Regions from separate parts of the Pseudarthrobacter sp. NPDC092202 genome, predicted to be linked through region 1. Evidence: riboswitches for the same ligand, from Rfam matches in the RefSeq annotation. Region 1 holds a riboswitch; the other holds the start of a gene.
The links. Region 1 has a riboswitch for cyclic di-AMP ahead of ACIQF4_RS19480 (M23 family metallopeptidase). Riboswitches for the same ligand answer to the same signal wherever they lie in the genome.
Positions count from the first base shown of each region.

Region 2: linked by a shared signal. The riboswitch ahead of ACIQF4_RS05385 (LysM peptidoglycan-binding domain-containing protein) and the one ahead of ACIQF4_RS19480 (M23 family metallopeptidase) in region 1 are both predicted to bind cyclic di-AMP.

Region 1 covers NZ_JBIVRG010000019.1:5,677-21,568, forward strand. The annotation lists gene ACIQF4_RS19455 (efflux RND transporter permease subunit) at 1-91, shown strand, start outside; gene ACIQF4_RS19460 (metal-dependent transcriptional regulator) at 267-971, opposite strand; gene ACIQF4_RS19465 (SURF1 family protein) at 1,175-2,047, opposite strand; gene ACIQF4_RS19470 (DUF3105 domain-containing protein) at 2,050-2,685, opposite strand; gene ACIQF4_RS19475 (DUF305 domain-containing protein) at 2,713-3,387, opposite strand; gene ACIQF4_RS19480 (M23 family metallopeptidase) at 3,390-3,785, opposite strand; cyclic di-AMP (ydaO/yuaA leader) riboswitch at 4,205-4,384, opposite strand; gene ACIQF4_RS19485 (cytochrome c oxidase assembly protein) at 4,573-5,541, opposite strand; gene ACIQF4_RS19490 (helix-turn-helix transcriptional regulator) at 5,584-6,003, opposite strand; gene ACIQF4_RS19495 (cytochrome c oxidase assembly protein) at 6,214-8,304, shown strand; gene ACIQF4_RS19500 (helix-turn-helix transcriptional regulator) at 8,358-8,735, shown strand; gene ACIQF4_RS19505 (cation diffusion facilitator family transporter) at 8,732-9,652, shown strand; gene ACIQF4_RS19510 (thioredoxin domain-containing protein) at 9,652-10,344, shown strand; gene ACIQF4_RS19515 (hypothetical protein) at 10,422-11,027, shown strand; gene ACIQF4_RS19520 (copper resistance protein CopC) at 11,107-11,721, shown strand; gene ACIQF4_RS19525 (hypothetical protein) at 11,794-12,273, opposite strand; gene ACIQF4_RS19530 (transglutaminaseTgpA domain-containing protein) at 12,648-14,999, shown strand; gene ACIQF4_RS19535 (NlpC/P60 family protein) at 15,200-15,892, opposite strand, start outside.
Region 2 covers NZ_JBIVRG010000002.1:418,712-434,603, reverse strand. The annotation lists gene ACIQF4_RS05415 (SHOCT domain-containing protein) at 39-299, shown strand; gene ACIQF4_RS05410 (globin domain-containing protein) at 329-1,525, opposite strand; gene ACIQF4_RS05405 (hypothetical protein) at 1,774-1,956, shown strand; gene ACIQF4_RS05400 (ribonuclease Z) at 2,023-3,000, shown strand; gene ACIQF4_RS05395 (APC family permease) at 2,997-4,439, shown strand; gene ACIQF4_RS05390 (YdiU family protein) at 4,436-5,911, shown strand; gene ACIQF4_RS05385 (LysM peptidoglycan-binding domain-containing protein) at 6,046-6,897, opposite strand; cyclic di-AMP (ydaO/yuaA leader) riboswitch at 6,901-7,104, opposite strand; gene ACIQF4_RS05380 (dienelactone hydrolase family protein) at 7,375-8,346, shown strand; gene ACIQF4_RS05375 (lytic transglycosylase domain-containing protein) at 8,455-9,795, shown strand; gene ACIQF4_RS05370 (TraR/DksA family transcriptional regulator) at 9,815-10,174, shown strand; gene ACIQF4_RS05365 (DNA alkylation repair protein) at 10,195-10,740, shown strand; gene ACIQF4_RS05360 (DUF1810 domain-containing protein) at 10,724-11,167, shown strand; gene ACIQF4_RS05355 (glucose 1-dehydrogenase) at 11,251-12,144, opposite strand; gene ACIQF4_RS05350 (metallophosphoesterase family protein) at 12,234-12,740, opposite strand; gene ACIQF4_RS05345 (DUF1918 domain-containing protein) at 12,876-13,073, shown strand; gene ACIQF4_RS05340 (NUDIX domain-containing protein) at 13,130-13,633, shown strand; gene ACIQF4_RS05335 (endonuclease/exonuclease/phosphatase family protein) at 13,630-14,307, opposite strand; gene ACIQF4_RS05330 (thioesterase family protein) at 14,493-15,296, shown strand.

The DNA.
Region 1 (15,892 bases):
CCTCGTGACCGACCTGAACGGGCTGCAGCTCTACCGCAGCCAGGAGGAGATTCCCGGCAACGGCAGCACGCGCGCGGGGAACTGGTCCTAAGACCTCACCGCAACAGCCTGGACCTTACGGCTTTCCGCGCCCGGCCGCCATCATCTTTGTCCGCCGCCCACGAGCGGGAGAGCACCGGTGGTCAGAGGTCGAAGGCGGCGGCAGCCAGCGCCGTGACCCTTAGGCAGTGACGAAAGTACTGACGGCGGCTATGGCCCACATAAGCTCATGAGCGCTCAATCCCCGCTGCTGCAGGAACCACCCAGACCGCGTCCGCCGCTTCAGTTCCAAGCGTGATGTCCTGCCCGCTGCCGGTCATTCGGACGGTTGTCCCTGCCGTGAAGGGCTTCCGTTGGCCGGTGGTGAGCTTGGTCCCGGGAGTGAGGCCAAGGCGGGAAAAATAACGCAGCAACTTCGGGTCAGTGTCCGATACCCGGCAAATGACCACGTTTTGTCCTGGCTGTGCGGCAGTGAGCTGGCTGGCTTCGGGGCGGTTTACCTGCCCGTCGGCTGTGGGGATGGGATCACCGTGGGGGTCCGTGGACGGGTGTCCCAGCAGTTCATCCATTCTGGCGATCAGGTCTTCGGAGGCCGCGTGTTCGAGCTTTTCGGCCTCGTCGTGGACTTCATCCCAGGTGTATCCGAGTGTCTGCACCAGAAAGGTTTCCAGGACTCTGTGCCGGCGGACCATGACCAGGGCGTACCGCCTCCCGTCGGGAGTGAGACTGACACTGCTGTACTTGGCGTGTGAGACCAGGCCCTGGAGCGCGAGCTTTGCGATACCCTCGGAGACCGTGGACATGCTCAGGCCCAGCCGGTCCGCCAGCAGCCCAACGGTGACCGGCGCATCCGACCATTCATTGGCGGTGTAGAGGAGCTTCAAATAGTCCTGAGCGGCAACGGTCAGGTCAGAACCGTCGGCCTTAGCCATTGCCGCGCCGCCCGCCCTGCAGAGAGCCAGTGAGCCGTCCCTTTGGGGGAAGGATGGTCAGGGCCAGGGGCTCAGTCCTTGAGGGCAATCGACGCCGTGCGCAGCAAACGGCCGCCCAGGGTCCGGTCGTCGCCTCTGCAGCGGATCCGCCGGCCCGGCTGCGGCTGGCCGTCAGGTACTCCACGGCTGGCTGGCCTCCGCTCTTAGAGGCCCATGGCATCCAGAAGAGCATCTTCCTCGTCATCAGAGCGTGGGCGGCGTGCTTTGCCCTGGGCACGGTGTTGTCCGGGTTCGGACGGTTCCTCAAGTTCACGTTCCTCCCGACCGATGCGGGCCTGTTGCCGGGCCATGTAACCGAACCCGACAAAGGCCAGCACGCCGAAGGTAATCCACTGCATCGCGTAGGACAGGTTTGACCCTTCCTGCACCTTGGGTGGGGCGAGTTGCTGAGGCGCAGTTTCCGGCGGGGGCGTTTCGGAAGCCATGAGGCCATAGCTGCCTGTCTTCACAGGGTACTGCAGCTGGCGGGCATAGGAGGTCAGGTCGATGCTGGCCAGTTGCCCTTCCGGAGCAGCGCGGTCCACGTCGGCTTCTGAGGGTTTGATCCGCACCACCGCAGTGACGGTTCCAGTCGGCGGTGCAGGAACCATATCAGGGTAGCCGGGCCGGTTGTTTCCGATGGGAACCCAGCCGCGGTTGATGATGATCGTTTCGCCGGTTAGCAGACGGAACGGCACCACAATCTCGTACCCTGCGGCAGAGTAGTTGGGCCGATTCCGCACGATCCGCTGGTCTTCGGCGAGGTACTGGCCTCTAACGGATACGGTCGTCCATTTCGCGTCCGGCTCGGCGTGATCAAAATAGCGGCTGGCTTCTTCGTAGGGCACAGGCGGCTTGTCGTAGTTCTGCTGGACACGGCGGATTTCGGTGACTGCCTGGTTTCGCCGGTCCATCTGCCAGTTACCCAGCCCTATGCAGGCCGCAGCGAACAGAACGGCCAGACCCAGGATGCCCACCCACCGCCAGGACAGCAGGAATCCGTAGGCCCTGGGCTCCCGGTCCTTATTTGGCAGCAATGTCAGCCCTGCACGCCGCCGGAACAAACAGCCCCGGGCTCGGGTGCCTGCGCGCCTTGCCGGTATTTTTTAATGAACGGTGCCAGGCGTTCGTCGCTGCCGCTGTCCACGGCGAGCTGCTTGCCCCACGCTGTTGCGACCACCGGGGAGACCTGCCCCGGAACGGGGCTGGCCAAGAGGTAATCCTGTCCGACGGCCAGCGAGGTTAGGCTGGCGATCTGGTCCGTGGGCAGGTCGGGGCGGTAGGTGAGCCAGACGGCCCCGTGTTCGAGGGAATGCACTGCCCGGGTCTGTTCAACGGGGGCGGTGTAGATCCCGCAGTTCGTCCAGACCGGTGCATGGTCTCCGCCGGTGGCCGGAGTCTGCGGATAATTGACGGCCCCGCTGGTGTGGTTTCTGGACTGGTCCGGATAGTCCTGCTCACCCTCGATCGGGCGGGCCGCAGCGGCATTGAGCTGCTCGCGCTGCTGCACCTCTGCCACAAGGACAAAGGTCACTGCGGCAATGATTGCGAGCACGACCGCCGCGCCGGTGCCGTAGATCAGCCAGGCCCGCCGCCTGTCGGCGGCCCGATGCCTGGCCTGCACTGCAGCTAGGAGCGCTTTGCGGTCCTCACCGGCTTTCGGTTTTCCGGACATCGGCGGTCTCACTCTCTTTTGGGGCGGTCAAAGTCGGCCACGGAGCTCTTCAAGGGCCCTGATTTCAGCTGTCTGTGCTTCGAGGATACGGGCAGCGAAGTCCCGTACCTTTGAGGTTTCCGCCAGACGGGTACCGGCGGTGGCCATTGCAACGCCACCTTGATGATGGCGGATCATCAAATCAACGAATAAACGCTCCGCCTCCGCACCTGAGGATTCGCGCAAGGCCTGCATCTGTTCCTGGGTGGCCATGCCTTCCATGGTATTTCCGCCACCGGCAGCTGGGGCACCGTGCGAGGCACCGGCCCCGTCATGAGTACCATCTGCCTTCATCCAGGCCATCGGCGGCGCTGTCCCGGTCTGGGAGAGCCCCCAGTCCTGCAGCCAGGCAAACATCTGCCCATTTTGATGCTGCTGTGCAGTGGCAATGTCATAGGCAATCGCCCGGACCTCGGGGTTCTCGGACTTGTCCCGGATCAGCAGGGCCATCTCCACCGCCTGGGCATGATGGGTCTGCATATCCCGGGCAAACCCGGCGTCCGGGCCGGCGTCCGGGACTACAGTGGGCGCGGCGGAAAGCCGCCCCAAGGCAAAGAAGCCCAGCGCGGTGAGGGCCACAACCGTGACAAAAACTGCCCACAGCCGTTTCCTGGGCAGCACCGACGTTGCCTTGGGCTGTTCGCGCGCCTCCATGTCGGTCATGCTCAAAGCCAGCCCTGGGGATCCACGGTCACGCCGTTGCGGACGATTTCGAAGTGCAGGTGGCATCCGGTGGAGTTTCCGGTCGTGCCGGCACCGCCGAGCCGCTGGCCCTTGCCCACCACGGCTCCGACCGGAACCTCTATCGACGAAAGATGGTTATACGTGCTCTTCATCCCATTGCCATGATCCACCACGATGCGGTTCCCTCCGCCGTTCTGGGACCACCCGGCCTCCACCACGGTGCCGGAGCCGGCGCTGAACACTGCGGTCTGGCAGGAGGCCACCAAGTCCAGTCCGGTATGCAGTTCGCCGGACCCGCCGGTGATCGGGCTGGTCCGGAAACCGAACGGAGACGAAATGGACATGCTGGCCAGCGGGGCGGCCAAGGTGGCATCCACGGGTACAGCCCCTGGCGGTGCCGCCGCTGCATCGGGAGGAACTGCGGCCGGCGTTCCGGCAGTGGATCCTGTTCCGGCAGGCGCCGGTGCCGCAGGCCGTTCGGCCGGACTGGTTCCGACGTCAGTGCGTGGATAGGTGATGACCGCCTGCGCCTGCGCCGCAATGGCCGGTGCAGCCTCAACGGCCGCCGGCGGGGCGGCTGGGACGGGTCCGGCAGCAACTAGGCCGGCATGCGCGGCGGGTATACCGGACGCGAGCATAGCGACGGCAGCAAAAGCGGAGGCCCCGGGAAGCCAGGCAGGGCGCCGGGACGGGGCGTGGGGACCGGACCGTCCCCGCGGCCCTGCAGCACCTGCGCGGGCTCGGGAGCGGTCTCGGGGCAGGGCACGGCGGCGGCCGTGGCGGGAGGGGAGCACAGCTATCCTTTCAGGTCGCCTGCGAAGTTAGCTGTCGGGTTCGGGCCAAGGAAAAAAGCCCGGACGCAGCCCCGTCACCGGCCCGCAGGGCCGCTGCCGAGTGTGCGTCTTCACCCCAAGGCAGCAAGCTGCCGTGAGTGGGTCCTCCGCCCCCGCCGTAAAGGGTTCGTCGTCTGGCACCGCCGGCGGGGCTGAGCATGCGGAGCCGAGGCTTAATACAGAAAAGCCTGAATCAATGCTACCTAACCGAACGAGAATGTCACAATCCGATAACAGCAGGAAAAGAAAGCTACTTCTACGCTTTGTAAAACTCGTCTGCAGATATCTTCATACGACCAGACCCGGGGGTCAAGTCGGACGGCGCTGCTGATCAGCGGTGACGCTCAGGTCTGTCTGCCAGGTGCTGCAGGTAGCTGTTGTAGGCGTCCAGCTCGGGGGTTCCTCCGGTCAGCTCGGCCCGCTCGATGCTGGCGTTGGATCTTGCCTCCTCGCGCTGCCACCGGACCAGGATGAACATCAGCAGGAGCACCCCGGGCAGCTCCCCGTAGGACCAGGCCAGTCCGCCGGCCACGCCTTGGTCCGTCATCGGGTCGACATTCCATCCTGGAGGGGGTGCGGCGAAGAACTTCACCATGGGCGTGGTCGCCATCATGACGACCACCCCGAAGAAGGCATGGAGCGGCATCTCCGCGAAAATGTCGACCATCCGCCCGAAGTGTGTCTGGCGGCTCGGCAGGGGATCGGCGGAGATTAACGGGACAGTGAAGAGGATCCCGGAGATCAAAAACAGCAGTTCCAGGCCGACGTGGCCGTACCAGCTAGGCAGCAGCAGGTCCGCCAGGCCCGAGAAGTACACGCCGTAGAAGCTGAGCAGGAACAGCGGGACCATGAAGGCCGGGTGAATCGCAATGCGCCCCCAGCCCGAACGCAGACCCCACAGCGCTGCCTGAAGGACGCGGCGGCCGAGCCTGCCGTGTGGTGTGGCACGCAGCAGCAGTGTTCCTGGTGATCCAATTACCAGCAGCGGTGGAACGGCCATCATGAGAGTCAGTTGCTGGAACATGAAGATGGAGAACATCCGCAGCCCGTACCCTTCGATACCGGCTCCCATGACCACGAGGATGGCCAGACAGCCCACCAGGAAGGAACAGGTCCGCACCACGGACCAGCGCCGGCCCTGCCGCCACAGCCGGATCGCCCCTGCAAGGTAAAACACCGCGGCCAGGAGCGTCAGGGCAGGGATCAGCGGTACCGGCTGCAGGTTGGGCGCCAGGTATTCAGTAAGCGACGGGGGCAGCGAAGGAAGCCAGACCGGACCGGTGATCTCCGGCTCAGACATGGCAGCACCGGCGGCCGCACCGCGCAGACACAGCGGCCCCTATCAGCCTGGCTGGGCGGTTTCGACCGCGCGCAACCGGTCCTTCCCTGTATGGCCCACGTGGGTCAGGCCAAGATCGAGCAGCATCCGGACGTGGGAGTCTGCCAGTGAGTAGTAGGCCATTCTGCCCGAGCGGCGCACCTGAACAACCCTGGGCCCGCGCAGCAGGCGCAGGGCGTGGGAGACGCCGGATTCGCTCAGCCCGGTGGTTGCTGCCAGGTCGCAGACGCACATTTCCCCTTCGAGGAGGGCGATCAGGATCCTGACCCGGCCAGGGTCCGAGAGCAGCCCGAAGATCACCGCCAAATCGGCCACGTCCGAATCTCCAGGCATCCGGGACCGGACCGCCTCGACTTTGTCTGCATCGACGAGCCGGAGGGAACACTCCGGCCCGGAAGGGGCCAGGGGTGGGATCTGCGTCATCCATCTAGGCTACCTTTATGTGCTGAATCTGTGATCTGCCCCGGATACGTGCGGAAGCGCACGAGGCCCGCGGCCCGGGGGAACGCACGCCGACACGCGCGTTTAACGTGTGAACAACTCTACAGATAATCTGGTGTCGCGCGCGGTGTTTCGTTTCGCGCTCCGTCCCCGCCCTTCCGGGACGCGGCCAGGACCAGGTTAGGACGTATCGTGGCGCTCAAAGCCTCCACTTCACAGGAGAGGACAACTGTTTCACCCGGGCCGGTCTGGCTGGCGGCCGCCTGCGCAGTTGCCTTGGTGGTCGTCCTTGCTGCGACCGCCTACGGCAGGGGAACTCTTCCGGCCGAGACCCGGGACCCGGGGGCGCTGGTTCAGTGGGGCTACGGCCTGGCGCAGACAATACACAACCTGGCGGCGGCGGCAACGATCGGCGGGCTTGTCTTTGCCGCTTTCATTCTCCCGCCCCTCAAAAGCGCCGGCCGGGCCTCCCGAACCGGTGTTCGCCGGCAGGCCCCGGCAACAGGGGCTGAGCACCCCGCCTTTACCCGGATCATGGTCCTGGTTGCGACCACCAGCATCATCTGGACCTTCTCGGCGCTGGCGGTCCTGGTCCTGGGCTTCGCGGACATCGCCGGCGTCCCGGTCTCCGGCAGCCCCGAATTTTCTGCCGGCCTTGTCGCCTATATGACAGAACTGCCCAGCGGAAACGCGTGGCTGTCGGTCGTGATCATCGCAGCAGTGGTAGCAACAGTGGTGTTCGGTGCCCGCTCGCCGGGGCCCCTGGCGGCCGCGGCGCTGCTGGCCATCGCAGGACTGGTTCCCGTCATCCTCATTGGCCATGCCTCCAGCGGTACCGACCACGAACAGGCCACCAATTCCCTGGGCCTTCACCTGGTCGGGGTGTGCCTCTGGTTCGGCGGACTGATCGCCCTCACCGTGGCCGGAACAGCCCTGGGCAAAGACACAGCAGCGGTCCTTCGCCGGTTCTCGTCCCTGGCCTTGTTCGCCTTCATCCTGGTCTCCGCTTCCGGCATCATTAACGCCTCAATCCGGATGGCGCTGCCGGAAGGACTGGCCTCCCCGTACGGCGTCCTGGTCATGGCCAAAACCGCCGCCGTCATCATCCTGGGCATCATCGGATATCTGCACCGTACCCGCCTCATCCCCGCCCTGAGCCGGAAGGATGCGCCGGGAGCGGGCACGGTGCTGTGGCGGTTCATCGTCGCGGAACTGCTGATCATGGGCGCCGTCAGCGGCCTCGCAGCAGCCCTGAGCCGGACGCCTCCGCCCGGCGGCGAAGAAATCCGCGCGGCCCTCACCCCGGCCGAAGTGCTCACCGGATACCTTCTGCCGCCGGAACTGACCCCGGAGCGCTGGTTTACCGTGTGGCGGCCGGACTGGCTGTGGATCACCCTGGCCGCTACCGCTGCTGTCCTGTATCTTTTGGGCGCGCATCGCCTGCGCCGGCGCGGGGACAACTGGCCCTGGATCCGGACGGCGCTCTGGCTCACCGGGCTTGCGGCGCTGGTCTTTTTCACGTCCGGCGGCCCTTCCGTATATGGCAGGGTACTTTTCAGCGCCCACATGGTCGATCACATGGCCCTGACCATGGTCGTCCCCGTCTTCCTGGTCCTCGGCTCCCCGGTCACCCTGGCCCTGCGCACCCTGGCCCCGCGGCGGGACGGCTCCCGCGGCCCCAGGGAATGGATCATGATTCTGGTTCATTCCCGGGTGGCGGCGGTCCTGACCCACCCGCTGTTTGTCGCGGCCAACTTCGCCGGTTCCATCGTGCTGTTCTACTACTCAGACGCCTTCGGGTTCGCTCTGCGCGAACATGCCGGACATGAGCTGATGACCGCCCACTTCCTGATCACCGGTTACCTGTTCATCCTCTCGATGATCGGAACCGACCCGCTGCCGCGCCGCGCCCCCTACCCGCTGCGGCTCCTGCTGCTGCTGGCAACCATGGCCTTCCATGCCTTCTTCGGGGTAACGCTCATGGGCTCACCAACTCTCCTGCAGCCGGACTGGTTCACCGGCCTGGGCCGGGACTGGGGACCGTCGGCCCTGGCCGACCAGCAGATGGGCGGAGCCATCACCTGGGGCATCGGGGAAGTCCCCACTTTACTCATTGCCATCGGCGTCGCGGTGATGTGGTCCCGCTCTGATGCCAGGGAAATGCGCCGCACCGACCGCGCCGCCGTACGGAACAACGATGCGGATCTGGACGCATACAACGACATGCTTGCCCAGCTGCAGGAGCGCGACAGCAGGATCGACCGGCGGCGGGATGGCCGGTGAACCGCGTCGATCCAGGCTTTCCTGAATCCAGAAACAGCTGTAATATTGCCGGTATGCGCATTCTCTCGAGCACTGAGGTCCTGGCCCGGTTCGGCAAAGCCCTCGCAGACCCGACCAGGGCAGCGGTCCTGCTCACGCTGCGGAACGGTCCGGCGTTTCCCTCTGATCTGGCCGAAAGGATCGGTGTGAGCCGCCAGATTCTTTCCAATCACCTTGCCTGCCTGCGCGACTGCGGGCTGGTCCTGGCCGAGCCCGTGGGACGGCGCGTCAGGTACGAACTTTCTGATCCCCGCCTTGCCCACGCCCTGGATGACCTGCTCGGTACCATCCTCACGGTCGGCCCCATCTGCCAGTGCGCTGACCCTGACTGCGCCCAGGAGACAACCGCATTCTCCCGGACCGGGGCGGTAAACCAGGAGATCCATTCGTGAGCGGCCACGATCACGCCCACGGCGCCGGTGACGGGGCGGCTCAGCGCGGAAAACTGATCATCGTCTTCACCATCACCTTCGCCGTGATGGTCGCCGAAATCATCGGTTCCTTCCTGACCGGCAGCCTTGCCCTGCTGGCCGACGCCGGACACATGTTCACCGATTCCACTGGCCTGCTGATCGCCCTTATTGCCGCGTCGCTGGCGCTCAAACCCGCCACCATGAAGCGGACCTGGGGTTACAAACGGGCAGAGATCGTCGCCGCCGCCGGGCAGGCGGCCCTGCTCCTGGGCGTGGGCGGTTTCGTCATCATCGAAGGCATCCGCCGGCTGTTCGAACCTCCGGATGTCGGTGGGTCCACGATGCTCTGGTTCGGCATCATCGGCCTGGCCGGCAACGTCATCGGCCTGATCGTGCTGGCCTCGGGCCGGAAGCATAACTTCAATATGCGTGCCGCGTTCCTCGAGGTCCTCAATGACGCCCTGGGATCCGTCGCCGTTATCGTCGCCGCCATCATCATCGCCGTCACCGGCTGGGTGCAGGCCGACGCCGTCGTATCCCTGCTGATCGGGGCGCTGATCATCCCCCGGACCCTGAAGCTGCTCAGCGAGACCCTGAACGTGCTGATGGAGAACGCGCCGGCAGGCCTTGACCTGGCAGAGGTCCGTAAACACATCCTTGCCCTGCCGCACGTCATCGACGTCCATGACCTGCATGCCTCCCTGGTCGCCTCGGGCACCCCAGTCCTCTCCGCGCACGTCACAGTCGAAGACGGCTGCATGCTGGACGGCCACGCCGCCGAGATCCTGGCGGACCTGCAGCGCTGCGTCGCGGAACATTTCGAAGTCAGCGTCGAGCACTCAACTTTTCAGATCGAACCAGTAGCCCACCGCAACCAGGAAAGCATTCCCCACTAATGACACAGGCAACAAAATCCACCGCCAAGCCCACCGACCCGGCGCGGAAGGTCCGGATCGTCCTCTGGATCCTCCTCGCCGCCGCCGTCGGCGCCGGCCTGATCTGGTACGCGGTGTTCACCGCCGCCAAACCCGAACCGGCCGCAGTGCAGCCGGTAGCGGACGCCCAGGTGGTCAGGGACGACAGCCACCGCCTCACCGCCCCCGCCACCGAGAAGGCCCAGCTCGTAGAGTTCCTGGACTTTGAATGCGAGGCCTGCGGGGCCGCCGCGCCGCTGGTGGAGGAACTGAAGAAGGAATACGGGGACCGGATCACCTTCGTCAACCGCTACTTCCCGCTGCCCTCTCACAAGAACTCAGGCCAGGCCGCCCTGGCGGTGGAAGCCGCAGCCCAGCAGGGCAAGTACGAACAGATGGCCGCCAAGATGTTCGAAACCCAGCCGCAGTGGGGCGAGAAGCAGGACTTCCAGAACGCCCTGTTCAGGACCTTCGCCGAAGAACTGGGCCTGGACATGGCGAAGTACGACGCTGCCGTGGCTGCCGAAGAGACCAAGGAACGGATCCGCAAAGACATCGCTGACGGAAAAGCCCTCGGCGTCTCCGGCACGCCGACCTTTTTCCTCAACGGTGAAAAGCTGACCCTCAACACCGAAGCGGAATTCCGGCAGAAACTCGAGGACGCCGTCAAATAGCCGGCACGCAGCGGGGCCTGCAGAAACGCTATCGTTCTACATGACGTAGCAGAACAACGCCCGGAAGGAGCTGGCACGTGGTCCTTCGGCACGCGCCGCTGCGCCTGCCCCGCGCAGGGGTGCTGGCCCTGACCGTGCTCACACTCGCCGCCGCGGCACACGTGGGAGCCGGGGGTCAGCTTCCAGCGCCGGCAATCATGATGGCGCTTGCCGCGGTCGTGGGACTCTCCGCAGTCCTGCTCGCGGGGCTGAAAATGACAGCCCCGCTCCTGGCCGCCTACCTCGGCGGGGCCCAGCTGAGCCTGCACCTGGCCTTCTCAACCCTGTCCGCCGGCGCCGTGCCCGGTTCAGAGCCTTCACATCACGGGCCCGGGCTGGCGGCCGGGCCATTGATGCTGGAAAGCGCAGCGACCCATCAGCATCTGATGGCCGACGCCGGTTCGCCAATGACGTTCGCGCACGTCATTGCAACGCTGGCTACAGCACTCCTCCTTGCCCGCGGCGAGGCCGCCCTCTGGGCGCTTGCGGCGTGGCTGCGTCCCCTCAACGGACCCATCGATCCTGTCATTATTCCGCCGGGCTTCCGCCAGCCGCTCCGTACCCGGCGGCCTCTTCCTCCTGGCGTCACAGTCCCCGTTCAAACCGTTGTCCGTGGGCCGCCGCCACGCTTGGGCTGCTCATAAGACCCTCGCCGGTGACGGCAGGGCAACCCGCCTGCGCTCTGCAGTGCGGGGACCGGATACGAACAGAAGTGAAGAACCCATGACAGCACGGAAAAAGAACGCACGCTCCCGGGCCGGCCTGGCTCTCGCCGGAGCGCTGCTGCTCGCAGCAATCGGCGCCGGACCAGCGCGGGCCCATGACGCTCTCCAGTCCACATCCCCGGACCGGGACGCTACGGTGACAGCCGCCCCCGACACCGTGACCCTCACCTTGTCGGAACCGCCCACGGATTCGAAGAGCCTGAACCTGAGCGTGATCACCGTGACCGACTCGACCGGAAAAACGCTCAGCGACGGACAGGTCACGGTGACCGGCCCGACGATCTCAACCAAAGTCGCCCCGGGAAGCAACGGACCCTACACCGTGTTGTGGCGGACGGTCTCCTCCGACGGCCACCCCATCGAGGGAAACTACTCCTTCACCGTCCAGGACCCCGCGGCGGTGCCAACGGCCTCACCGGCAGCGCCAGTATCGGAGTCCGTGACAGCATCGCCAACCCCAAGCGCCGCGGCAAACGCGATGCCCCAGGCTCCCCGCCCGGATGACAGCAACGGTCCACTCGTGACAGGGATCGGCGCTGCCATCATCGCCGTCCTGGGAGGCATCCTTTACCTCGCCCGCCGCCGCCGGGAGCGGCCCGGCAACCAGGGCTGACGCTACGGGGGACGTTCCCATTCGCAGCCGCCGTGACAGGGCACCGGAAAGGTGCCCTGTCACGGCGGCTTTTTATGGCGCGGTCTCGGGGTTTTGCGCGTGAAGCCGGGCCTTCGCCGACCGCCTGCGGCCCGTGTACCTGGCCACGGCGGCAACCAGAACAGCCCCGGCCATCAGGACGAATGCGGCAACGCCCACATAGAACAGTACGGAGGACACCGGCGGCGCAGGGGCGGACGCATCCGCAGCGGCAATGATGGTCAGCCAGTACGCGACGGTGGCCCCTGTCCATATGAGGCCCGCGCACGCTGTCAGCCACGACCACCGGGAAAACCACGCCGTGCCATCCCGGTAGGACAAGGCGATGGCTATCGCCACTACCCCGGTCACTGCCAGGAGCTGCATGCCGAGCACATACGGCCCGGCAACCAGACCGACGGGAACGCCTAAACCGCCCAGGAGTACCAGCCGCTTGGCACCGAGGGGCATCCCGGCCGCCACTCCCTGGTCCCCGTCAGTTCGCGCCCCCTGGCTTGTCGTCTTGTCTGGCACGGTCGAATCCATGAACTTCCTCTTAAATATTAGGCCCGGACCGAAGTTCCGGGCTGGTGCCGGACCAATGGTGCGGCGGATGATTGCCTTCCCCGACGTTACAGCATCAGCTGGATCGAACACGGTGGTGGTGACCTCAACAGGTTCAAGCACCTATCCGTTAGCGGAACCTTCCACTCGATCAACACGTTGGAATGTCAATCCAGTGATTTCTCCCGGCGCAGCTCCCAGGGATTCTTCCTTGGCCTGCATAAGGAAGGTTTCCATGACCACAATCGATCAGCGCTCCGCGGGCAGGAAACCTTCCACCGTTCCGCCGACCGTCCTGTTCCATCGGCCTCCCCTTTTTCCATAGCGGAAAGAACATCGTCTCCATGGAAACCGCCACTGCGACGGACCGCCAGACGCTTCCGGAGCCCGACCCGCAACAGCGGCGCTCCCTGAGGCAAAGCAACCACGCCGCGGAGAGTCAGCGGCACTTGATGGTATCGCTGGCCGCCCTGGTGGCAATGGTCCTGGTATCGCTGAGCATCCATGGAGTCCTTGACGGCTGGGGCTGGCTTCCGAACGTAATGTTTACTGCCGCTGCCGTATTGACGGCGACAGCAGGGACACGGAGCCTCCGTTGGCCCCCGGTCCTGAGCCTGGGGGCGGGCCTTTTGACCCTTGCCGGGGTGCTCGTCTGGCAGTTTTTCCGTGACCAAAGTTTCCTGGGCATTATCCCGGGCTCTCAGGCCACGGAACGTCTTGCGTCTTTGCTCGAAAACGCCGAAACCACCGTCGCCTCAGAGCTGGCACCGGTGGCGCCCGGCGAGGGCGTCCTCTTGATCACCTGTGCCGCAACCGGCCTGGCCGCACTGCTCATCGATACCCTGGCCATCACCTGCAGGATGCCCGCGACCAGCGGAATACCCCTGCTGGCCGTCCTTTCCATCCCCGCAATCATCCTTCCTGACAGCGTCGGTGTTCCCGCATTCACTGCAGCCGCCGCAGGCTACATCTTCCTCCTGGCTACCGGGCAATGGCGGGAAAGCTCTGAAGCTCAAGGCCGGGCAGCGCACCGGACCGCCGGCTACCTCACGCAGGCCGCAACCATCGGGGCGGCCGCGCTCAGCCTGGCCCTCGTTCTGCCTGCCATGGTCCCGGGATTCACCACAGGAACGTTTCCGCAGGGATCCCGCCTGCAATGGTGGACGGCAGCATCCGGGCTCGACCCGAGCGTAACCCTGGGAAACTCCCTGCGGGAGCCCGACGGTTCTGGCCGGATCACCTATGCCACCACCGCCAATGAGCCACTGTATCTGCGGCTGACAACGCTGGAGGACTTCTCGGGAAGGCGATGGCAACCGGACCAGCGCATGGATTCCCGCCGCACCGGGATCAGGCAGATGGGCATCAGTGCCGGCCTTCCGGTCGGCAGCGGGAACCTGACCACCACCCGGATCGATACCCGAAGCTTTACGAGTCCATGGTTGCTCGCCCCCTATGCCCCACTGAGCATCACGGGAGTCGACGGCCGGTGGACATGGGATCCGCGAACACTGACGGTATTGTCGGCTACAGGGGAAACTTCGGCCGGGCAAAGCTACCAGGTGACCAGTTCAGTACCGGAATTGACGCGTGAAGTCCTTGCCGGCAGCGCACCTGTGGGGAATGACGAAGTTGACGCCCGGTTTAGTTACCTGTCCGAGGATCTTCCGACAGTCGTCAGGGAAACGGCGTCGAACCTCACCTCGGACTTGATCAACCCCTATAACAAAGCAATGGCCATCCAGAATTACCTCCGCGGCGGTGACTTCACCTACTCCCTCCAGGCCCCTGTTGAAGGAAACTACGATGGCACCGGCCTTGAAGTCATTGGACGGTTCCTTGAGGTAAAAGCCGGCTACTGCGTCCACTTCGCCGGTGCCATGGCTGTCATGGCAAGGCTGGCCGGGATCCCGAGCCGCGTCGCAGTCGGTTATGCACCAGGGGAACCAACCGGAAACACCGTTATGGTTGGCGGTGAACAGCTGCCCGAATTCGCCGTTGATTCCAAGGATGCCCATGCCTGGCCTGAGCTGTACTTCCGCGGTGCCGGCTGGGTGAGGTTCGAACCGACACCCTCCCGCGGCGTGGTCCCGGACTACGCGCAGCAACCGGCAACTCCTCCAAACCTCCCGGTAGAAGACGACCTCAGACCCGACGGCTTATCCATGCCGGACACCGGGACATCCCCGACTCCTGCCCCGGGACTTTCGGGCAGCGGCACGCCGGGCACGCCCATCCCTTCCGGCGTGGAGCCCGGCATGACGGTGGTGGCCTTGGTCCTGCTGTTTCTGGCCGCCGCGCCCTTCCTGATCCGCGCCGCCAGATCCGGTGGACGGAAGCGCCGCTTTCTCAGGTCGAATCCGCAACAAGCAGCCAGCATCGCCTGGGCCGAGACGACGGAAAGCGCCGTTGACCATGGCTACACTCCGGGCGCGGCAGAAACACCGCGGGCTTTTACCAGCCGACTGATGCAGCAGGCGCGGTTCAACAGCCAGGCCGTCGACTCACTGACCAGGCTCCGCCACGCCTTTGAGATGCAAATGTACGCTGCTGCGAAGGTACAACCCGTACCCGGGACGGTGTCTCCAACCTGGGCCGATGTCCAGGAAGTCAGGCGGGCTTTGTGGGGTTCGAAGACCCTGCCGGCGCGCCTGAGAGCCAGGCTCCTGCCGCGATCGCTACGACGCCGATACTGACCTCGTGCACAAGGCAAGGGCTGGACGCTGAGGAGAAGAAGCCGTGCAGGCCGTGTCCAAATCGTTACTAAGCGGTCGGCTGGTCAGTGCGGACAGGCCGTAGTTCCAGGAACAGCATTCGCGGCGGGTGCTGCTCAAGCGATACTGAAGGCCGGTGATTCGCCGCCCCCAAGGCACCGAATGACCGGCCTTCAGTGGATTTATTTGCCTGCGCGGACGAAGGTGACGGCGCCCTTGGACGTCATCCAGGTCAGCGGGTGGACCGCGGTTTCGTTCTTGCCGTTCAGCCCGGAGCTGAGGACCTGGCCGTTGCCGACGTAGATGCCGACGTGGCCGGGCTGCATGACCATGTCCCCGGGCTGGGGATCGGAGACCACGGTGCCGTAGTTCATGAACTGCATGGGACCGAGGTCACCGACGGGGATCCCTGCAGCGTTCAGGGCGTTTTCCACCAGCCGGGTGCAGTCCTGGATCATGCCGATCTGCGCGTAGGCCGAGGAGACCATGGTGGCGTTGACTCCACCTGCTGCCGGAGCGGCCGCCGGGGCGGCTGCCGGCGCGGCAGCAGGGGCGGGGGTGACAGTGACCTGGGCTTTGGCCTTGGCCGGCGCAGCAGCCTTCACGGCGGCGGGCGCGGCCGGAGCGGCTGCCTTGGGGGCCTGGACGGCGACCGGTTTCGGCGCTTCCACGACAGGGGCCGGCGTGGTCTTCACGGCGGGACGTTCGAAGGAGATCTGGACGGTGGCGTCTGCGCTGAGCGGGGCCTGGACCTGGCTGGCGAGCTCCAGGGTCGAGGTCGGCTCCGTGTCCCGCTGGGCCGGCGCGTCCGCTGCCTGCGCTGCAAGGCCGCTGGTCAGGACGAGCCCGGAAGCTGCCGCGATGACGGCGGCCTG
Region 2 (15,892 bases), on a different contig from region 1:
GTCAATCAGGGTTCGGCAGCAGGGCAGGAGGAGCAGCGATGATGTACTGGGACGGGAACATGGGCGCCTGGGTCTACGTCCTGATGGTGGTGAGCTTCGTCCTGTTCTGGGGAGCAATCATCGCGGCCATTGTCCTTTTTGCCCGGTCCATGTCCCCGGGTAACCGCGGGCGTACCGGCAATGGGCCCGGTAGAAGCGCTGCGGAGGACCTCTTGGCCGAACGCTTCGCCCGCGGCGACATTGACGAGACTGAATACACGGCCAGGTTGGCGGCCCTGCGCCGTGCCCGCGGAGCCTGAGCATCGGGTTCCGCGGGCAGCGGAGTCCCCTACTGGAAGTCGGCCTGCCAGAGGTCCGGACCGAACACTTCGTACTGGATGTCCTTCGGCGGAACGCCCTTGGAGACGAGGCTGCTTCGCACGGACTGGAGGAAGGGCAGCGGGCCGCAGAGATAATACTCGGCGTCCAGCGGGAGCTCGACGGCGTTCACGTCCATGAACCCGGCGAAGCCGGAGGCGTCGGAGTCCTGGTTGAGGAACCAGGTGTGCATGGAGCCGTCGGACAGCAACGCCAGGTCCTCGGTGACTTGCCGGCGCAGCGGAAACGATCCGGGGCTGTCATCGGCATGAAGGAGCACCACTTGGCGCTGGCTGCCGGCTTTGACCAGGTGCGAGAGCATGCCGGCCATCGGCGTCACCCCGATCCCCGCACTGGCCATCACTACCGGCCTGTCCGTGTACTCCAGCACTACATCCCCGAAGGGGGCTGAAAGCACCACCTCATCGCCTACCCTGACGTCGTTGTGCAGGAGGTTGGACATTTCGCCGTCGGGCGTTCCCTGCCCGTGCACCCGCTTGACGGCGAAGTGGCGGTGCCTGCCGTCGTCTGCGCGGGTGAGGCTGTATTGCCGCGGCTGGTGGACGCCGTCCTTCATGAGCATCTTGATGGTCACGTACTGTCCCGGCAGGGAAGGCTTCACCTCCCTCTCGTCGACGCGCTCCACAACGAAAGTGACGACGTCGTCCGTCTCCTGGATGCGTTCAGCCACCCGCCAGGTGCGCCAGATGGTCTCGGGAGACAAGTGCACAGCGTTGTACAGCCCCCGTTCCTGGTTGATCAGCATGTTGCCCATCAGCCAGTAGACCTCATCCCAGGCAGCGGCTACCTCGGGGGTAACGGCCTCGCCGAGCACATCGACGATGGCCCAGAACAGGTGCTCGTGGACAATCTCGTACTGGTCCGGGCTCAGGCCCAGGGAGACGTGCTTGTGCGCAACCCTGGACAGCAGGTGGTCAGGCAACTGGTCGGGCTTTTCCACGAGGTACCGGGCAAACGCTGCGATGGATCCGGCCAGCGCCTGTTGCTGCCGCCCGTCAGCCTGGTTGCCCCGGTTGAACAGGCCGTCCAGCAGGTCCGGCCGTGCGTCAAACATGTGCTGGTAGAACCGTTTGGCGATCTCTTGGATGTTTTCGCCGACCACAGGCAGCGTTGCCTTGATCACGGGGAGGGAGGTGTCTGAAAGCATGTTGGTTACCTTCCGGGTAGCGGGTTCCCTGGCGGGGGAGGGGGCCTGAGGCGTGCAAATTTAGCAGCCGCCCCGGCACGCCGGTAGGGGCAACCGCCCCTATTCCCGAGCACCCAGGCCGCGCCCCCAGGAAGCAAGCGGCAGCGGGGATGTTCGGCCTGTCCCCTCGACGTGGGCCCAAACTGCGCTAAAATCATAAGCAGGCTGATGAATATCGGTTGGCAGGATCACTACTGAAGGAGTTTCACATGAACTTGGGAAGCATGATCAAAAATGCCGCTGGACGATTCGCAGGCAGGACCGGGACCGGCGGGACTACCCGCGGAACCGGGCTGAATGCAGCCCGCCGGACGCCCGGCACAACGGGTGCCGCAGGTGCCAGGCCGGGCGGCGTGGCCGGCAGGATCATGGGAATGCTCCGGCGGCGCTAAGCCGCCGCCGCATCCACAAAAGCAGGTACCGGATTCTCCGGCACCTGCTTTTTGGTCCTTAAAGCCATGCGCGAGCTCGTTGTCCTCGGCACCGCCTCCCAGGTCCCCACCCGGACCCGGAACCATAACGGCTACCTCCTGCGCTGGGACGGCGAGGGCCTGCTGTTCGACCCCGGCGAGGGAACGCAGCGCCAAATGATCCACGCCGGGGTCTCAACGAACATGATCACCCGCATCTGCCTCACCCACGTTCACGGCGACCACTGCTTCGGGCTGCCGGGGGTGCTTTCGCGCATGGCCCTCGATGCCGTGCCCCATCCGGTCCATCTCCACTATCCATCCACCGGCGGGGACGTGGTCCGCGCCCTTGTATCCGTCAGCACACCGGGTATCGACCTCAGGCTGCACCCGCACGGCGAAGCCGGAGCGGTGGCAGAAGGACTGGAAGTCCGGCCCCTCAAACACCGGATAGAAACCTACGGCTACCGCCTGGCCGAACCGGACGGCCGGACCCTTCTGCCGGAACGCCTGCACGCGGCAGGGATATCCGGGCCGGACGCAGGGCGGCTGCAGCGCCAAGGGAGCCTGGGCGGCGTGCAGCTTGAAGACGTCAGCGTCGCCCGGACGGGCCAGCGATTCGCCTTCGTGATGGACACCGCGCCCTGTCCGGGCGCAGAGGAACTTGCCGACGGCGTCGACCTCCTCGTCGCCGAGTCGACCTTCGCTGACGACGACGCCGGGCTGGCCGGCCAGTACCGCCACCTCACAGCCGGGCAGGCGGGAGAGCTGGCGGCACGTTCCGGCGCCCGCACCCTGGTGCTCACGCACTTCTCCTCACGGTACGGCGACGACGCCTCACTGCTCCTGGCCCAGGCCGGTGCCCGCGCGGGTTCTGCTGCAGTCATCGCGGCTGAGGACCTGCAGCGCATCCCCTTCCCCCAGCGGCGGCGCTTATCCCACGGCCCCGCACTGCGCCCCGGGCCAGCCGTTGCAACAAAGCCACGTCCCTCATCCAGCCCAGCCAGCCTTGGAGGCCACTCATGAGCGCAGCTTCAGAAGAAGTGTCGGATGTTACTGCCCACGGCAAGGAGCCCACGCTCAAACGGGTGCTGGGACCCAAGCTCCTGCTGCTGTTCATTGTGGGCGACATCCTCGGCGCCGGCGTCTACGCGGTAACCGGGACCATGGCCGGCACCGTAGGGGGAATCGTCTGGCTGCCGTTCCTGCTGGCCTTCGTGGTGGCAACGCTCACCGCCTTCTCCTACCTCGAGCTGGTCACGCAGTATCCGCAGGCGGCGGGCGCCGCGCTGTACACGCACAAGGCGTTCGGGATCCACTTCGTCACCTTCCTGGTGGCATTTGCCGTGGTCTGCTCGGGAATCACCAGCGCGTCCACGTCTGCGAACGTCCTGGCGCAGAACTTTTTCGGCGGCCTTGAGATCAATGGCTGGATGGGGGAGCCCGGGCAGGGAGTGATTACCGCGGTGGCCCTTGGATTCATGCTTGTCCTGGCTGCCATCAACCTGCGTGGCGTGGGGGAGAGCGTCAAGTTCAATGTTGTGCTCACAGTGGTGGAAATGGCAGCACTGTGCATCGTGATCGGTGTCGGGTTCTTTGTCATGGCCCAGGGGACGGGAAACCCGGGCGAAATCTTCGTCTTCAACGACTCCCAGGACAAGGGGCTCTTCCTCGCCGTGACCGCAGCGACGTCCATCGCGTTCTTCGCCATGGTGGGCTTCGAGGATTCGGTCAACATGGTGGAAGAGACCCAGAACCCCGAAAAGATCTTTCCCCGCACCATGCTCACCGGCCTGGGCATAGCAGTACTGCTGTACATGCTGGTTGCTGTGTCCGTGGTAAGCGTCCTCTCGCCTACGGAGCTCGAGGGAATCCGGGAAGCCGAAGGCGCTGCCCTGCTGGAAGTGGTCCACAAAGGCTCGCCGGACTTCCCGATCGACAGGGTCTTCCCCTTCCTGGCCGTCTTCGCCGTCGCCAACACGGCTCTCATCAACATGCTCATGGCCAGCCGGCTGATTTACGGCATGGCCCGCCAGCACGTCCTGCCCGGCGCCTTGGGGAAGGTCCTTCCCGTCCGGCGCACCCCGTGGGCAGGAATCGCCTTCTCCACAGTCCTGGCTTTGGGCCTCATCCTCTACGTCACCAGTGATCCCGAAAGCAACATCGTGGCCAACCTGTCCGGCACCACCGCCTTCCTGCTGCTGTGCGTTTTCACGGTGGTCAACGTGGCCTGCCTCGTGCTGCGCCGCAAACGGGATCCCCACCGCAAGGTGTTTTTCACATCCCCGGGCCCTCTGCCGCTCGTGGCCGCGCTGCTCTGCGCCTTCCTGGCCGGCCCGTGGGTTGGCAGGAACATCATCCAGTACCAGATTGCCGGCGGACTGATGGCCATTGGAGTCATCCTGTGGCTCATCACCTGGCTGATCAACCGGCGCACCAATGACGGCGATAGGGTTAATCCATGACTGCAGCAGCAGAATCAACTGTCACCTTCGAAGGCTTTTTTGCCCGCGACCTGCCGGAACTCGCCGTGCCCTGGCAGGCAGAGGAAGCGCCAGAACCCACGCTCCTGGTCCTTAACGAAGTCCTGGCCGGCGAGCTGGGGCTGGCTCCCGAATACCTGCGGACCACCGAAGGCGTCCGGCTCCTTTTGGGCAACCACGTCCCGGCGGGCGCCACGCCCGTCGCCCAGGCCTACGCCGGGCACCAGTTCGGCGGTTACTCGCCGCTGCTCGGCGACGGAAGGGCGCTCCTGCTCGGCGAACTTCCGGACGCCGGCGGCCGCCTGCGCGACGTGCACCTCAAAGGCTCCGGCCGGACACCTTTTGCCCGGGCAGGCGACGGCCGCGCCGTCGTCGGCCCCATGCTGCGCGAATACCTGGTGAGCGAGGCAATGCACGCCCTGAACATTCCCACCACACGGGCCTTGGCGGTTGTGGCCACAGGACGCCCGGTGCGGCGGGACACCATGCTGCCCGGCGCCGTTCTGGCACGTGTGGCCAGCAGCCATCTCCGGGTGGGCAGCTTCCAATACGCCCGGGCCACAGACAACATGGAGCTCCTGCGCCGGCTCGCGGACCACGCCATCAGCAGGCACTACCCGGCCGCAGCCCAGTCTGAAAACCCCTACCTGGAACTGTTCGCCTCGGTGGTTGCCGCCCAGGCCCGGCTGGTGGCCCGGTGGATGCTGGTGGGGTTTGTGCACGGCGTCATGAACACGGACAACATGACCATTTCGGGCGAAACCATCGACTATGGGCCCTGCGCCTTCATGGACGCTTTCAACCCCGGTGCCGTGTACAGCTCCATCGACGTCGGCGGGCGCTACGCCTACGCCAACCAGCCGGTGGTGGCCGAGTGGAACCTGGCGCGGCTGGCGGAGGCGATGCTGCCGCTCTTCCACGAGGACCAGGAACAGGCGGTCGCGCCCGCAGTGGAGGCGCTGGGGAAGTTCCGCGGCCAGTACAGCGACGCCTGGTTCGACGGCATGAAGGCAAAGCTGGGCATCGCCGCCGGCCCGGCCGGAAGCAAGGAAGGCGACGAGGCATCGGAACTGGTGGACGGGGTCATCGGCCTGCTCAAGGACGGACCTGTCGATTACACACAGTTCTTCCGGAGCCTTGGCCAGGCAGCCAGGGGAAACACCAGGCCGGCGCGCGGCATGGTCCTGGACCTCGCCGCCTTTGATGCTTGGGCTGAGCGCTGGGCCCGCCTCAAGCCCGACGCCGGTCTGATGGACAGCGTTAACCCGGTGTACATTCCCCGGAACCATCTGGTGGAGGAAGCGCTGGCAGCAGCAACGGAGGGGGACATGGGCCCCTTCAGCCGCCTCCTGGAGGTGGTGAGGTCCCCGTTCGAGGAACGCGAGGGGCTGGAACGCTATACCGAAGGTCCGCCGGAAGACTTCGGCACCTACCGGACCTTCTGCGGTACCTGAGGCGGGCACGGGAGAACCGCGCGGAGGAAGTCCCGGGGAGACAGAACAAGGGCGGCAGCCGGGAGAACCCGGCTGCCGCCCTTGTCTGGAGTGGCCTGGCCCTTACGGGCCAGCTGCGCCTGTGTCCGTGGTGACTATGCCACGCGGACGAAGGAAGCGCCGCTGAGCCAGCTGATGGAGTGAACCTCGGTCTGGTTGCCGTTCACGCCGCCGCTGACAACCTGGCCGTCGCCGGCGTAAACGCCCACGTGGCCGGCGGTGATCACCAGGTCGCCGGGGGCGGGGGTGCCCACGGTGGTGCCGTACTGGTAGAACTGGCCGGGGGCAAGGTCGCCGACGGACTTACCGACCGTGCGCAGGGCCTTCTCCACCATCGCGGTGCAGTCCTGGATCTGGCCCAGCTGGCCGTAGGCGTTGGCCAGGATGGCTGCTCCGGCGCCGCTGCCGGTCGCTGCAACCGGTGCGGACGCGTAGGACATGTTCATGCCGGTGTTCGCCGGGGTAGTAACAGCAGCGGTCTGGACCGGAGCCGGTGCCGGTGCTGCAGCCGGTGCAACGTAGGCTGCGGCCGGGGCGGCAGCAGCGGTTCCGGCGGCGGGAATCTGGATCTGGTCACCGGGGTAGATGATCGTGGAGACAGAAAGCCCGTTGGCCGACAGGACGTCATTCAGGCTGACGCCGTAAGCGGTGGCAATGGCACCAAGGGTGTCGCCCGATACAACCGTGTGGGTGTTGCCGGCTGCTGCGGCGGGGGCCGCGGCTGCCGGAGCAGGGGCGGCGTAAGCCTGGACGCTAGCGGTCTCGGTGGTGTCCGGACCGTTCACACCGGCGTGAGCCGGGGCTCCGACGCCGAAGGCAATGCCGGAGGCTGCTGCCACGGCGAGAGCCGGACGGCCCAGGGACTTGGCCGAAACAGACAGTCCCTCGATCACGAGGGAGCGGGCCGGGGTTGCGCGGTGACGGGCGGTGGTGGAATTTTTTGACACAGTTGATCGCCTCTCCCATGCCTGCGGGGTGAGCTGTCGGGTTCGGGTTGGAGATACCCGGCCGGTAGCTACTCCGAAAGGAACGGAGGCGCTATCGACTTAACCCCAAGGCCTTCAAAAAGGCCGCGGAAACTTGGTTCCCCCGTCCCTGCCAGCTGGAAAGCGATTGGTTCCCGGGTCAGTGGCAGGGCTCGGCATACTGATGGGAATGTCCCGTCTGAGAGGGACACCTGAAGACCATAACCCGACTTACCACCCATTGTCACATTTGGATAACATGCGAGGCGCGGCTCTCAATTACGCAATCAAGTGGATTTCGCCATCTCATGGCGATCCAGTCCAGCCAGGCAGGCGCGCCGGGTTTTTGAAACGTGGGATTTGTCACAAAGTAGTAAAGGAAGCGCCGCACCCGCCATGGGAGCTTGTTCTCACGTTCCCGGGGGAGGAGTATGTTCGGCACCCCGAGGAGGCACTGTGATGCAGCTTGGCAAGTATGAGAGATACCTGATTGAGGAATTCTTCGACGATTACAAGTCCGGTGCGCTGAGTCAGCGCACCTTTACCCGGCGCGTTGCGTTCATTACCGGCAGCATGGCGGCTGCAGCGGCGGCGATGCTGCTGGTGGGGTGTACCCCCAGCGAGGTGCCGCGGAGCACCGACCCCATGCCCACCCCGGAGCCGTCCCCGACGTCCGCTGCCGGTACGGCGGGATCGGGAGCGGTGCCCGGGGCAAAGAGCCCGCTCTCCGTTCCGGAGGGGGAGCCAGGATTGACGACGGCGTCCATCCAGTTTCCGTCCGGCAGCGCCTCCGTCAGTGGGTACCTGGCCAGGCCGGAGCGGGAAGGGCGCAGTCCTGCCGTGCTGATCTGCCACGAGAACCGCGGGCTGACGCCCCACATCGAAGACGTGGCCCGCCGCTTCGCGAAGGAGGGATACGCCTCCCTCGCCCTGGACCTGCTCAGCCGTGAAGGCGGGACGGCAGGCATGGACCGCGATGCTGTTCCCGGTGCGCTCACCCAGGCAGGCGCCCAGCGGCACGTCGCCGACTTCGCAGCGGCGTTGGAGTACCTGCGTGCCCAGGACTTCGTGGAGGGCGGACGCATCGCCATGACCGGCTACTGTTTCGGTGGCGGCATCACCTGGCAGGCGGCAGCGGAACTGGACGGGCTGAAAGCTACCGCGGCGTTTTACGGGCCCGCACCGGACCTGGCAAAGGTGCCGGACATCAGGGCAGCCGTTTTTGGCGTCTACGCTGAACTCGACCAGCGCATCACCGGCCCCATGCCCGCACTCAAGGATGCACTGGCAGCATCCGGCGTTGTCCACCAGCTCACGGTCTACCCCGGGGTGGACCATGCCTTCCACAACGACACCGGGGACCGCTACAACGAAGCCCAGGCTACGGCGGCGTGGAACGACACCCTTGCCTGGTTCAAGGAACATCTCTAAGAAACGGGCGTCCCGGCCCTGTTCCGCGAAACCGAACTTCCTCCGCTCCATAACGATGTAGAAACGCCCTCCTTCAACCTGCGGATCAAGGCGGTAGGCTTCCGGACTATGTCCCGGTTCGTCACCAAATCCAGGGCGCCCCTGCCCGTGGCGCTTCTTTCGTGTGCCCTGGCAGGAAGCCTGTGGCTGGTGCCGGCAGCCGCCGCGGACAGCAGTCCCGGGGATTACCCGTCCTGGGAGGAGGTGCAGGACGCGAAGGACAGCGAGGCCGGGAAGGCCGCGGAAATCGCCAAGATTGATGGCCTGCTCTCCGGCCTCCAGGAGCAATCCGAGGCCGCCGGCTCCGCAGCGGTGCAGGCGGCGGCGGAGTATGCAGCCACCGACGCGGCATTGCAGGCCGCCGCTGCCAGGGTGGAGGCCCTTGCGGCGCAGGCAGTACACGCTGACTCGGAGTCGGTCCAGTACAGGAAGGAACTTGGTGCGCTGGCGGCCCAGTCATACAAGACCGGCGGCACGAACATGGGGTTCTTTGTTGCCCTGGACGCTGTACAGGCCAACACCGTGCACGGGCTCAACGTGGTGCAGATCGTGGGGGACAAGACCGCCGCGCTCGTGCATAAGGCGCGGGCCGCAGGGGAAATTTCTGCTGCACTGGCTGCCCAGGAACAGGCCGCAAAGGATGAGCGCGGACGGCTGGCCCTTGAAGCGGAAGCGAGGCTCGGAGCGGCCCGCTCGGCCCAGGACGGCCTGGCCCGCAAGTCGGCGGACGAAAAGGAGCGGGGCGCGCAGCTGACAGCGCAGTTGGCGTCGCTCAAAGGTACGACGGCGGAGGTGGAGAACGCGTACCGGCAAGGCGAGGCGGCGCGCGCCGCCTACGAGGCATCCCAGGCGGCCAAACGGGCCGCCGCCGAAGAGCAGTCCCGCCGGCAGGCCGAAGCGGCAAACAGGCCGGCGATGCCCGCCGCCCGCCCCGCGCCTGCTGGTCCTGCGCCCGCCCCGGCTGGTCCCGCCCCGGTTGATCCCGCTCCCGCTCCGGCTCCGGCAAACCCTGCCCCGGCACTTCCTTCCCCTGCAGTCCCGGCGCCCGCCCCGCCCAGCCCGCCGCCCGTCGTCGTGCCTTCCCTTCCCGGCGGCGCGGTCAATGACCCGGCAGGAGCCAAAAACTACGCCTCCGGCAGGCTGGGCGCGCACGGCTGGGGCCAGGACCAGTTCCTTTGCCTCGCCCAGCTGTGGACCAAGGAATCGAACTGGCTGACCACCGCCACCAACCCCTATTCCGGCGCCTACGGAATCGCCCAGGCCCTCCCGCCGGGCAAGTATTCAAGTGCCGGCGCCGACTGGCTGACCAGTTACCGGACACAGATCGACTGGGGACTGGGCTACATCCGGGAGCGTTACGGCTCGCCCTGCGCCGCCTGGAACCACTCCATGGCAAAGAACTGGTACTGACCCCGCGTAGGCTTTTCCCATGCCCGACTATGAACGCTTCCGGATGATGCTCGAGGAGGAGCGGGAACGGAAGGTGGCCCTGCTTCCGGCGCTCCGCGCGGACATCGCCGCCGCCAACTCGGCACGCCAGGATTCGAACGTGGACGACGAACACGACCCCGAAGGCTCCACTATCGCATTCGAGCTGTCCCAGGCGTCAGCCCTGCTGAAGCAAAGCAGTGCGGGGCTGGACCAGGTTGACGCAGCCCTGGCCAGGATCGCTGCCGGCACGTACGGGACCTGCGCCGTCTGCGGGGAAGCCATCGCCGAAGGCAGGCTGGAGGCACGCCCCTGGACCCCGTTCTGCATCCTCCATGCATCGGCGGGCCGCAACCAGTGAGCAGCGACGCCGGCCCCGTGATGGCTGCCGCAGGATTCATTGACAGCACGCTGCAAAATGAGGGCGCGTGGTACCGGGCGGACGACGTCGAAGGCAGGCTGGGCGGCCGGCTCTCCTCCTACGGCTCTTCGGTGGGCGCGGTCCGCGGAACCGTCCGCGACGCCCTGCGGAAGTTCAAGGACCTCGACCACGACGCCGTCGTCCAGCTGGCATCTGCCCTGTGGGGCCAGCCCCGGCCCGGTTCCAGGCCGGTTTTTGAACGCCGGCTCGCCGCCGTTGTGCTGCTGCAGTCCAGGGTGTCACTCCTTCGCCACTCGGACCTGACCCGCATTGAGGGGTTCCTGCGGTCCGCCGGGACCCGGGAACTGACCGAACCGCTGCTGGCCGACGTCGTGGCGCCGTTCCTGGCGCGGCTCGGCGGGCGGGACCGGCAGCGCGCAGATGTTGTCCTGGCCCGATGGCGGACGGACTCCGACAGCCAGCTGCGCACCGCCGCCGCCTACATCCACCAGCAAGCCGCCCCCGAAGCCCCACCACAAGGAGACACCCATGAGCGATCCCTATAACCTCGACCGGTTCGTTGCTGCCCAGGAGAGCGGCGGCGCTTACGATCAGGCCCTGTCAGAACTTCAGCTGGGCAGGAAGTCAGGCCACTGGATGTGGTTCATCTTTCCGCAGATCGCAGGCCTGGGGCACAGCGAGATGTCCCGCCGGTACGCCATCAGCTCCCTTGCTGAAGCGCGGGAGTACCTGGACCACCCGGTGCTGGGCCCAAGGCTGCTCGAGTCCGCCCTTGCCGTCACCAACCACTCAGGCGTCCCGGCGGAGGACATCCTTGGCGGCATAGACGCCCGAAAGCTGCACTCGTCAATGACATTGTTCCTCCGTGCAGCCCCCGGGGAAACGGTGTTCAAGACCGTCCTGGCCCAGTTCTTCGACGGCCAGCCCGACGCCGCCACCGACGACCTGCTGGCCGGGACGGACGAAAAATAGGACGCAGGAGATAAGGCCGACGGCGGTGCCTCGCGCACCACGCGCAAGGCACCGCCGTCGGCCGCTGTTCTTTGAGCCTGCGGCTATGGTGTGGGGCTGCCGCCATTGACGTTCAGGGTCTCGCCCACAACATAGCTGGACTCCGGCGAGGCGAGGAAGACGTAGGCGGGGGCGAGCTCCGCCGGCTGGCCGGCCCGGCCCAGCGGCGTCGACTGCCCAAACTCCGGCAGCTCCTCCTTCGGCTGGCCGCTGCTGACCTGCAGCGGGGTCCAGATGGGACCCGGCGCCACCGCATTGACGCGGATGCCCTTAGGTGCGAGCTGCTGGGCCAGGCCCTTCGTGAAGTTGTTGATGCTGGCCTTGGTGGTGGCGTAATCCACCAGCGTCGGGGACGGGTTGTAAGCCTGGATCGACGTGGTGTTGATGATGGTGGATCCGGCCGGCATGTGGGGGAGCGCTGCCTTGGTCAGCCAGAACATCGCGTACACATTGGTCTTCACGGTGTGGTCGAACTGCTCATCGGTGATGTCGGCGAGGTCCTCCTGCGCTACCTGCTTCCCGGCGTTGTTGACCAGGATGTCGATGCTGCCCAGCACCGCCACGGCAGTGTCCACCACGTCGCGGCACACGGACGCGTCCTTGAGGTCGCCCGGGACCTTGACGGCCTTGCGCCCGGCGGCCTCGATGATGCCGGCAATGCGCGCGGCGTCCTCCTCCTCTTCCGGAAGATAGGACAGGACGACGTCGGCCCCCTCCCGGGCGAAGGCGATGGCCGTTGCCGCGCCGATGCCGGAGTCCGCACCGGTGACGATCGCCTTGCGGCCTTCCAGCCGGCCGGTACCGCGGTAGGTTTCCTCACCCAGGTCGGCCTTGGGTGCCAGCTCCGCGTCCAGTCCCGGTTCGGGCTGGTGCTGCTTTGGCGGGGAGATCTTTTCGTACGCGGTGACCGGATTGCGGAAGGTGTACTGGTCTGTCATTGCAGTCCTCCTGGTGCTCGGGTAACAAAAAGCTAAGTATGCTTACCGTTCCAAGCCTAGGCACCTGATGCCTCCCTTGCCAACCCGGGTCAATCCCTGATTACCTCGTGAAGCAGGACGTCCCCCAGCGTTCCGGCATCCACCGTGGCCGTCATGAACGTGCAGGCCGGCTGCCGGCGGCGGTCAGTGGGGGAACCCGGGTTCAGAAGCCGCAGCCCGCGCGGGGTGATGGTGTCCCACGGGATGTGGCTGTGGCCGAAAACCAGAACATCCGCCTCCGGGTACAGCGCCTCGCACCGGGCCTCGCGCCCTTTGGCCTGCCCGGTCTCGTGAACCAAGGCAAAGCGGACGCCCTCCAGCGTGATCTCCGCCGTTTCCGGAAGCTTGCGGCGCAGCTCAGGGCCGTCATTGTTTCCATGGACGCCCACCAGCAGGCGGCTCCGCCGCTGGAACTCCTCCAGATGGGACTCCGATACCCAGTCGCCCGCGTGAAACACCACATCAGCGCTTTCGACGGCCGACCACACCTGCGCAGGAAGGTCCCGGGCGCGCTTGGGGACATGGGTATCGGCGACGAGGACGAGGTTCAGCGGCATGGGGAAATCCTGCCATGCCCGCCGGGTTGCCGCGGACCGCCTGGACCTTCTCCAGCGCGCCTTTCCGGCCGGTGTTCCCATTCGCCCTTTTGCCTGAAGGCAGCCGGTCGTACTCTGGGCTCGGAGGTGATTGCCATGGAGGCAACGCAGGGCGACCGCATCATCGTGCATGGCAGGACGGTGGGTGCCGCAGACCGGCACGGAGTGATTCTCGAGGTGCGCGGCCAGGGCGGAACGCCGCCCTATCGCGTCCGCTTTGATGACGGGCACGAGACCATCATGTACCCCGGCGGTGATTTCGCCGTCGAGCGCGGCACCGCGAACCAGGCCTGACCGGGGCGGCGGACTGGCGGGTGCAGCCCACCCGCTGCACCTGTCAGACTGGAGCGATGGATCACTTTTCGGCGTCCACCGCGTCCTCCGCCCCTCCCGTCCGTACTGGCCCGAGGGACCCCGGCGATGCCTGGGTCGAAGGGAAGCGCGGCCGTTTCTGGGGCCGCTTTGGCGCGGCCGGAGTGCTGGCCTACGATCCCGGCAAGGGGGTGCTCCTGCAGCACCGTGCCGTGTGGAGCGATAACGGCGGAACGTGGGGGCTGCCCGGCGGCGCACTCCATGAGGGGGAGGAGCCCGTCACCGGTGCGCTGCGGGAGGCCTATGAGGAAGCCGCCGTGCCCGCCGGCAACGTTGAGGTGCTTTTTACGTCCCTGCTGGACGTGGGCTACTGGACGTACACCACGGTTGTGGTGCTGGTGAGGGAGCCTTTTGACCCGGTGATCAGCGATCCCGAAAGCCTGGAACTCCGGTGGGTCCCGCTGCCCGAGGTGGCCGGGCTGGAGCTTCACCCCGGGTTCGAAGCGTCCTGGCCGGACCTCCGTGCAAGGCTCGAGTCCTAGTAGTCCGGGCCGTACTCCGCCGTAACCAGGATGGGAAGGTGGTCTGAATTGCCGCGCGGCAGGGTCTCCACGCTTTCGATGTCCAGGCCCAGCGACGTCGCGAAATCGAAGTGGCCCTTGAACACCTTGTACCGGGTGTAGGTGCGCCTGTTGCTCAGGGACAGTGCGTAGCCCGAGTTTTTCATGTGCAGGTCAAGGTTCTTGGTGAAGAACGGGTAGTTGAAATCGCCCACCATCAGGGTCATCAGGCCCTTGCCCATGCTCAGCAGCTCAGCGTGGGCCGCGTGGATCTGCTTGCGCCGCAGTGAGTTGGACGCGGTGAGCGGTGCTGCGTGAAACGAACCGATCACCAGTTCATGCTGAGTTTCGTTGTCCATGACCCGGGTGCCGATCAGCCGCTCATGGGCCGGGGCCAGGACACGGTCATGCATCGACTTCTTCAGCGCGAAGGACTGGGTGTCCAGGGCGGTGAACCGGCTGGTGCGGTAGTAGATGGCCAGCCCCAGGCGGTTGCCCTTGGTGGCGTCCGCGAGGTGCAGCGGCCCCAGGGTTTCAGGAAGATCGCTGGAATCCACCTCCTGGAGGCAGAGCGCATCGATGTCATGGTTCCGCGCCAGGGCGAGGAGTTCGCCGCTGGCTTTGTGCTTGCGGAGGTTGTAGCTGATGACGCGCATGGAACACCTCTTCAGAGGGTTGCTGACAGGACCAGTTCCTGAGTCTAGCCGGATGGATCCCGCCACGGGCCAACATTTCGCCGCGTCCCTTCCGGTGGGATGCCGGGCCGCGGGTCCGGGACAGCCGCGACGCCCGGCGCAGCTAGAGTTAAGGCCGATTCACTGGAACTCCGAAGGGGCCACCGTTGACCGCAGAGCTGCCTGAACTGGCTGAGGGAAACTTCTACTACCTGAACCTGGGGGGAGGCCGTTTCCGTTCCACCATCCATGCCCAGGGTGCCTGGAACGTTCATGAGCAGCACATGGCGCCTGCGTCCGGCCTGCTCGCGGACAGCCTGGAACGCCATGACCCGCGGCCGGACATGCGGATGGGCCGGATCAGCTACGAGATCCTCGGACTCATCCCTGGCGGCGAATTCCACATCGCAGCCAGCACCCTTCGGCCGGGAAAAACCATCGAGCTCCTGCAGGCCGAGCTGGTGGCGGGCGGTCGCACCGCCATCCGTGCCACCGCCTGGCGGCTGGCTACCAGCGATACAACGCCGGTGGCCGCAATAGAGGACACTCCCATCCCCGGCCCGGAAGACTGCAAGCCGTACGACGGCGCGTCCGTGTGGCCCGGCGGCTACATCCGCTCGCTGGAAATGCGCGTGGCGGAAGGGCACCGCCCCGGGGCCGGAAAGGTTTGGCTGCGCACTGAACATCCCTTGACCGACCGAGGGGACAGCGGTGCCCTGGCCCGGCTCATGGGCATGGTGGACACGGCCAACGGCATCGCGGCCAGGGTCCCGCCCGGCAAGGACAGCTACTCGTTCCCCAACCTTGACCTGCAGATCCACATGTACCGCCGCCCGGAAGGGGAGTGGTTGGGGCTGGACAACGCGGTCTCGTTCGGCGGGGACGGCATAGGCCTGACATCCACCGTTCTGCACGACCTCCAGGGGCCGTTCGGACGCGCGGAGCAGATTCTCACGCTCCGTAAGACCTGACGGGACTGCCGGGTGCGGAGCACGGAGGCGGATCGCCGGTCTTTTGGCGCCGCTAACTGGCTTGTTCATGGATGCTTGTGACCGCCTGCAGAGGATTGCTCGGTACATGCCGGGCTCGCGGGCACCTTGCGCTTCGGGATCGCAGTCTGCGTTGCCGGGTTCGTCGTCGAAGACGGGCATGCCCTGGATGGATTGCCCGAGTCTGTCCAGGGTTGAGATGGCCAGGGTATTCATGCGATCAGCGCCTCGAGGGCCGGACGACATAGGGGCGTGAAGCTCTCGCTCCAGAGATGCCGTACTCAACGTAGTGGTCATAAGCGGCGGACGCCGGAGGCCAGAAGGTCCGCCTGTTCTCGATTAGTGGGGCGCTGCCGGGCCGGGCTTCTGGGTAGCAAATCAGTTTCGTCACGGGCTGCTTCGAGGTGTCTCATAACTAAGGACAAGTACTCGATGTTTGCCAAAAGGTTATGAGACATAGTTACGAGAATCGCCAATGCCATCGCGCGTCCAAGATTCCGCAGAAAATCTGTGACCGTGCAGGTCAGACGACTGTTAGCTCGTTGAGACGTCTCGTTTCCCAAGGGTTATGAGACGGT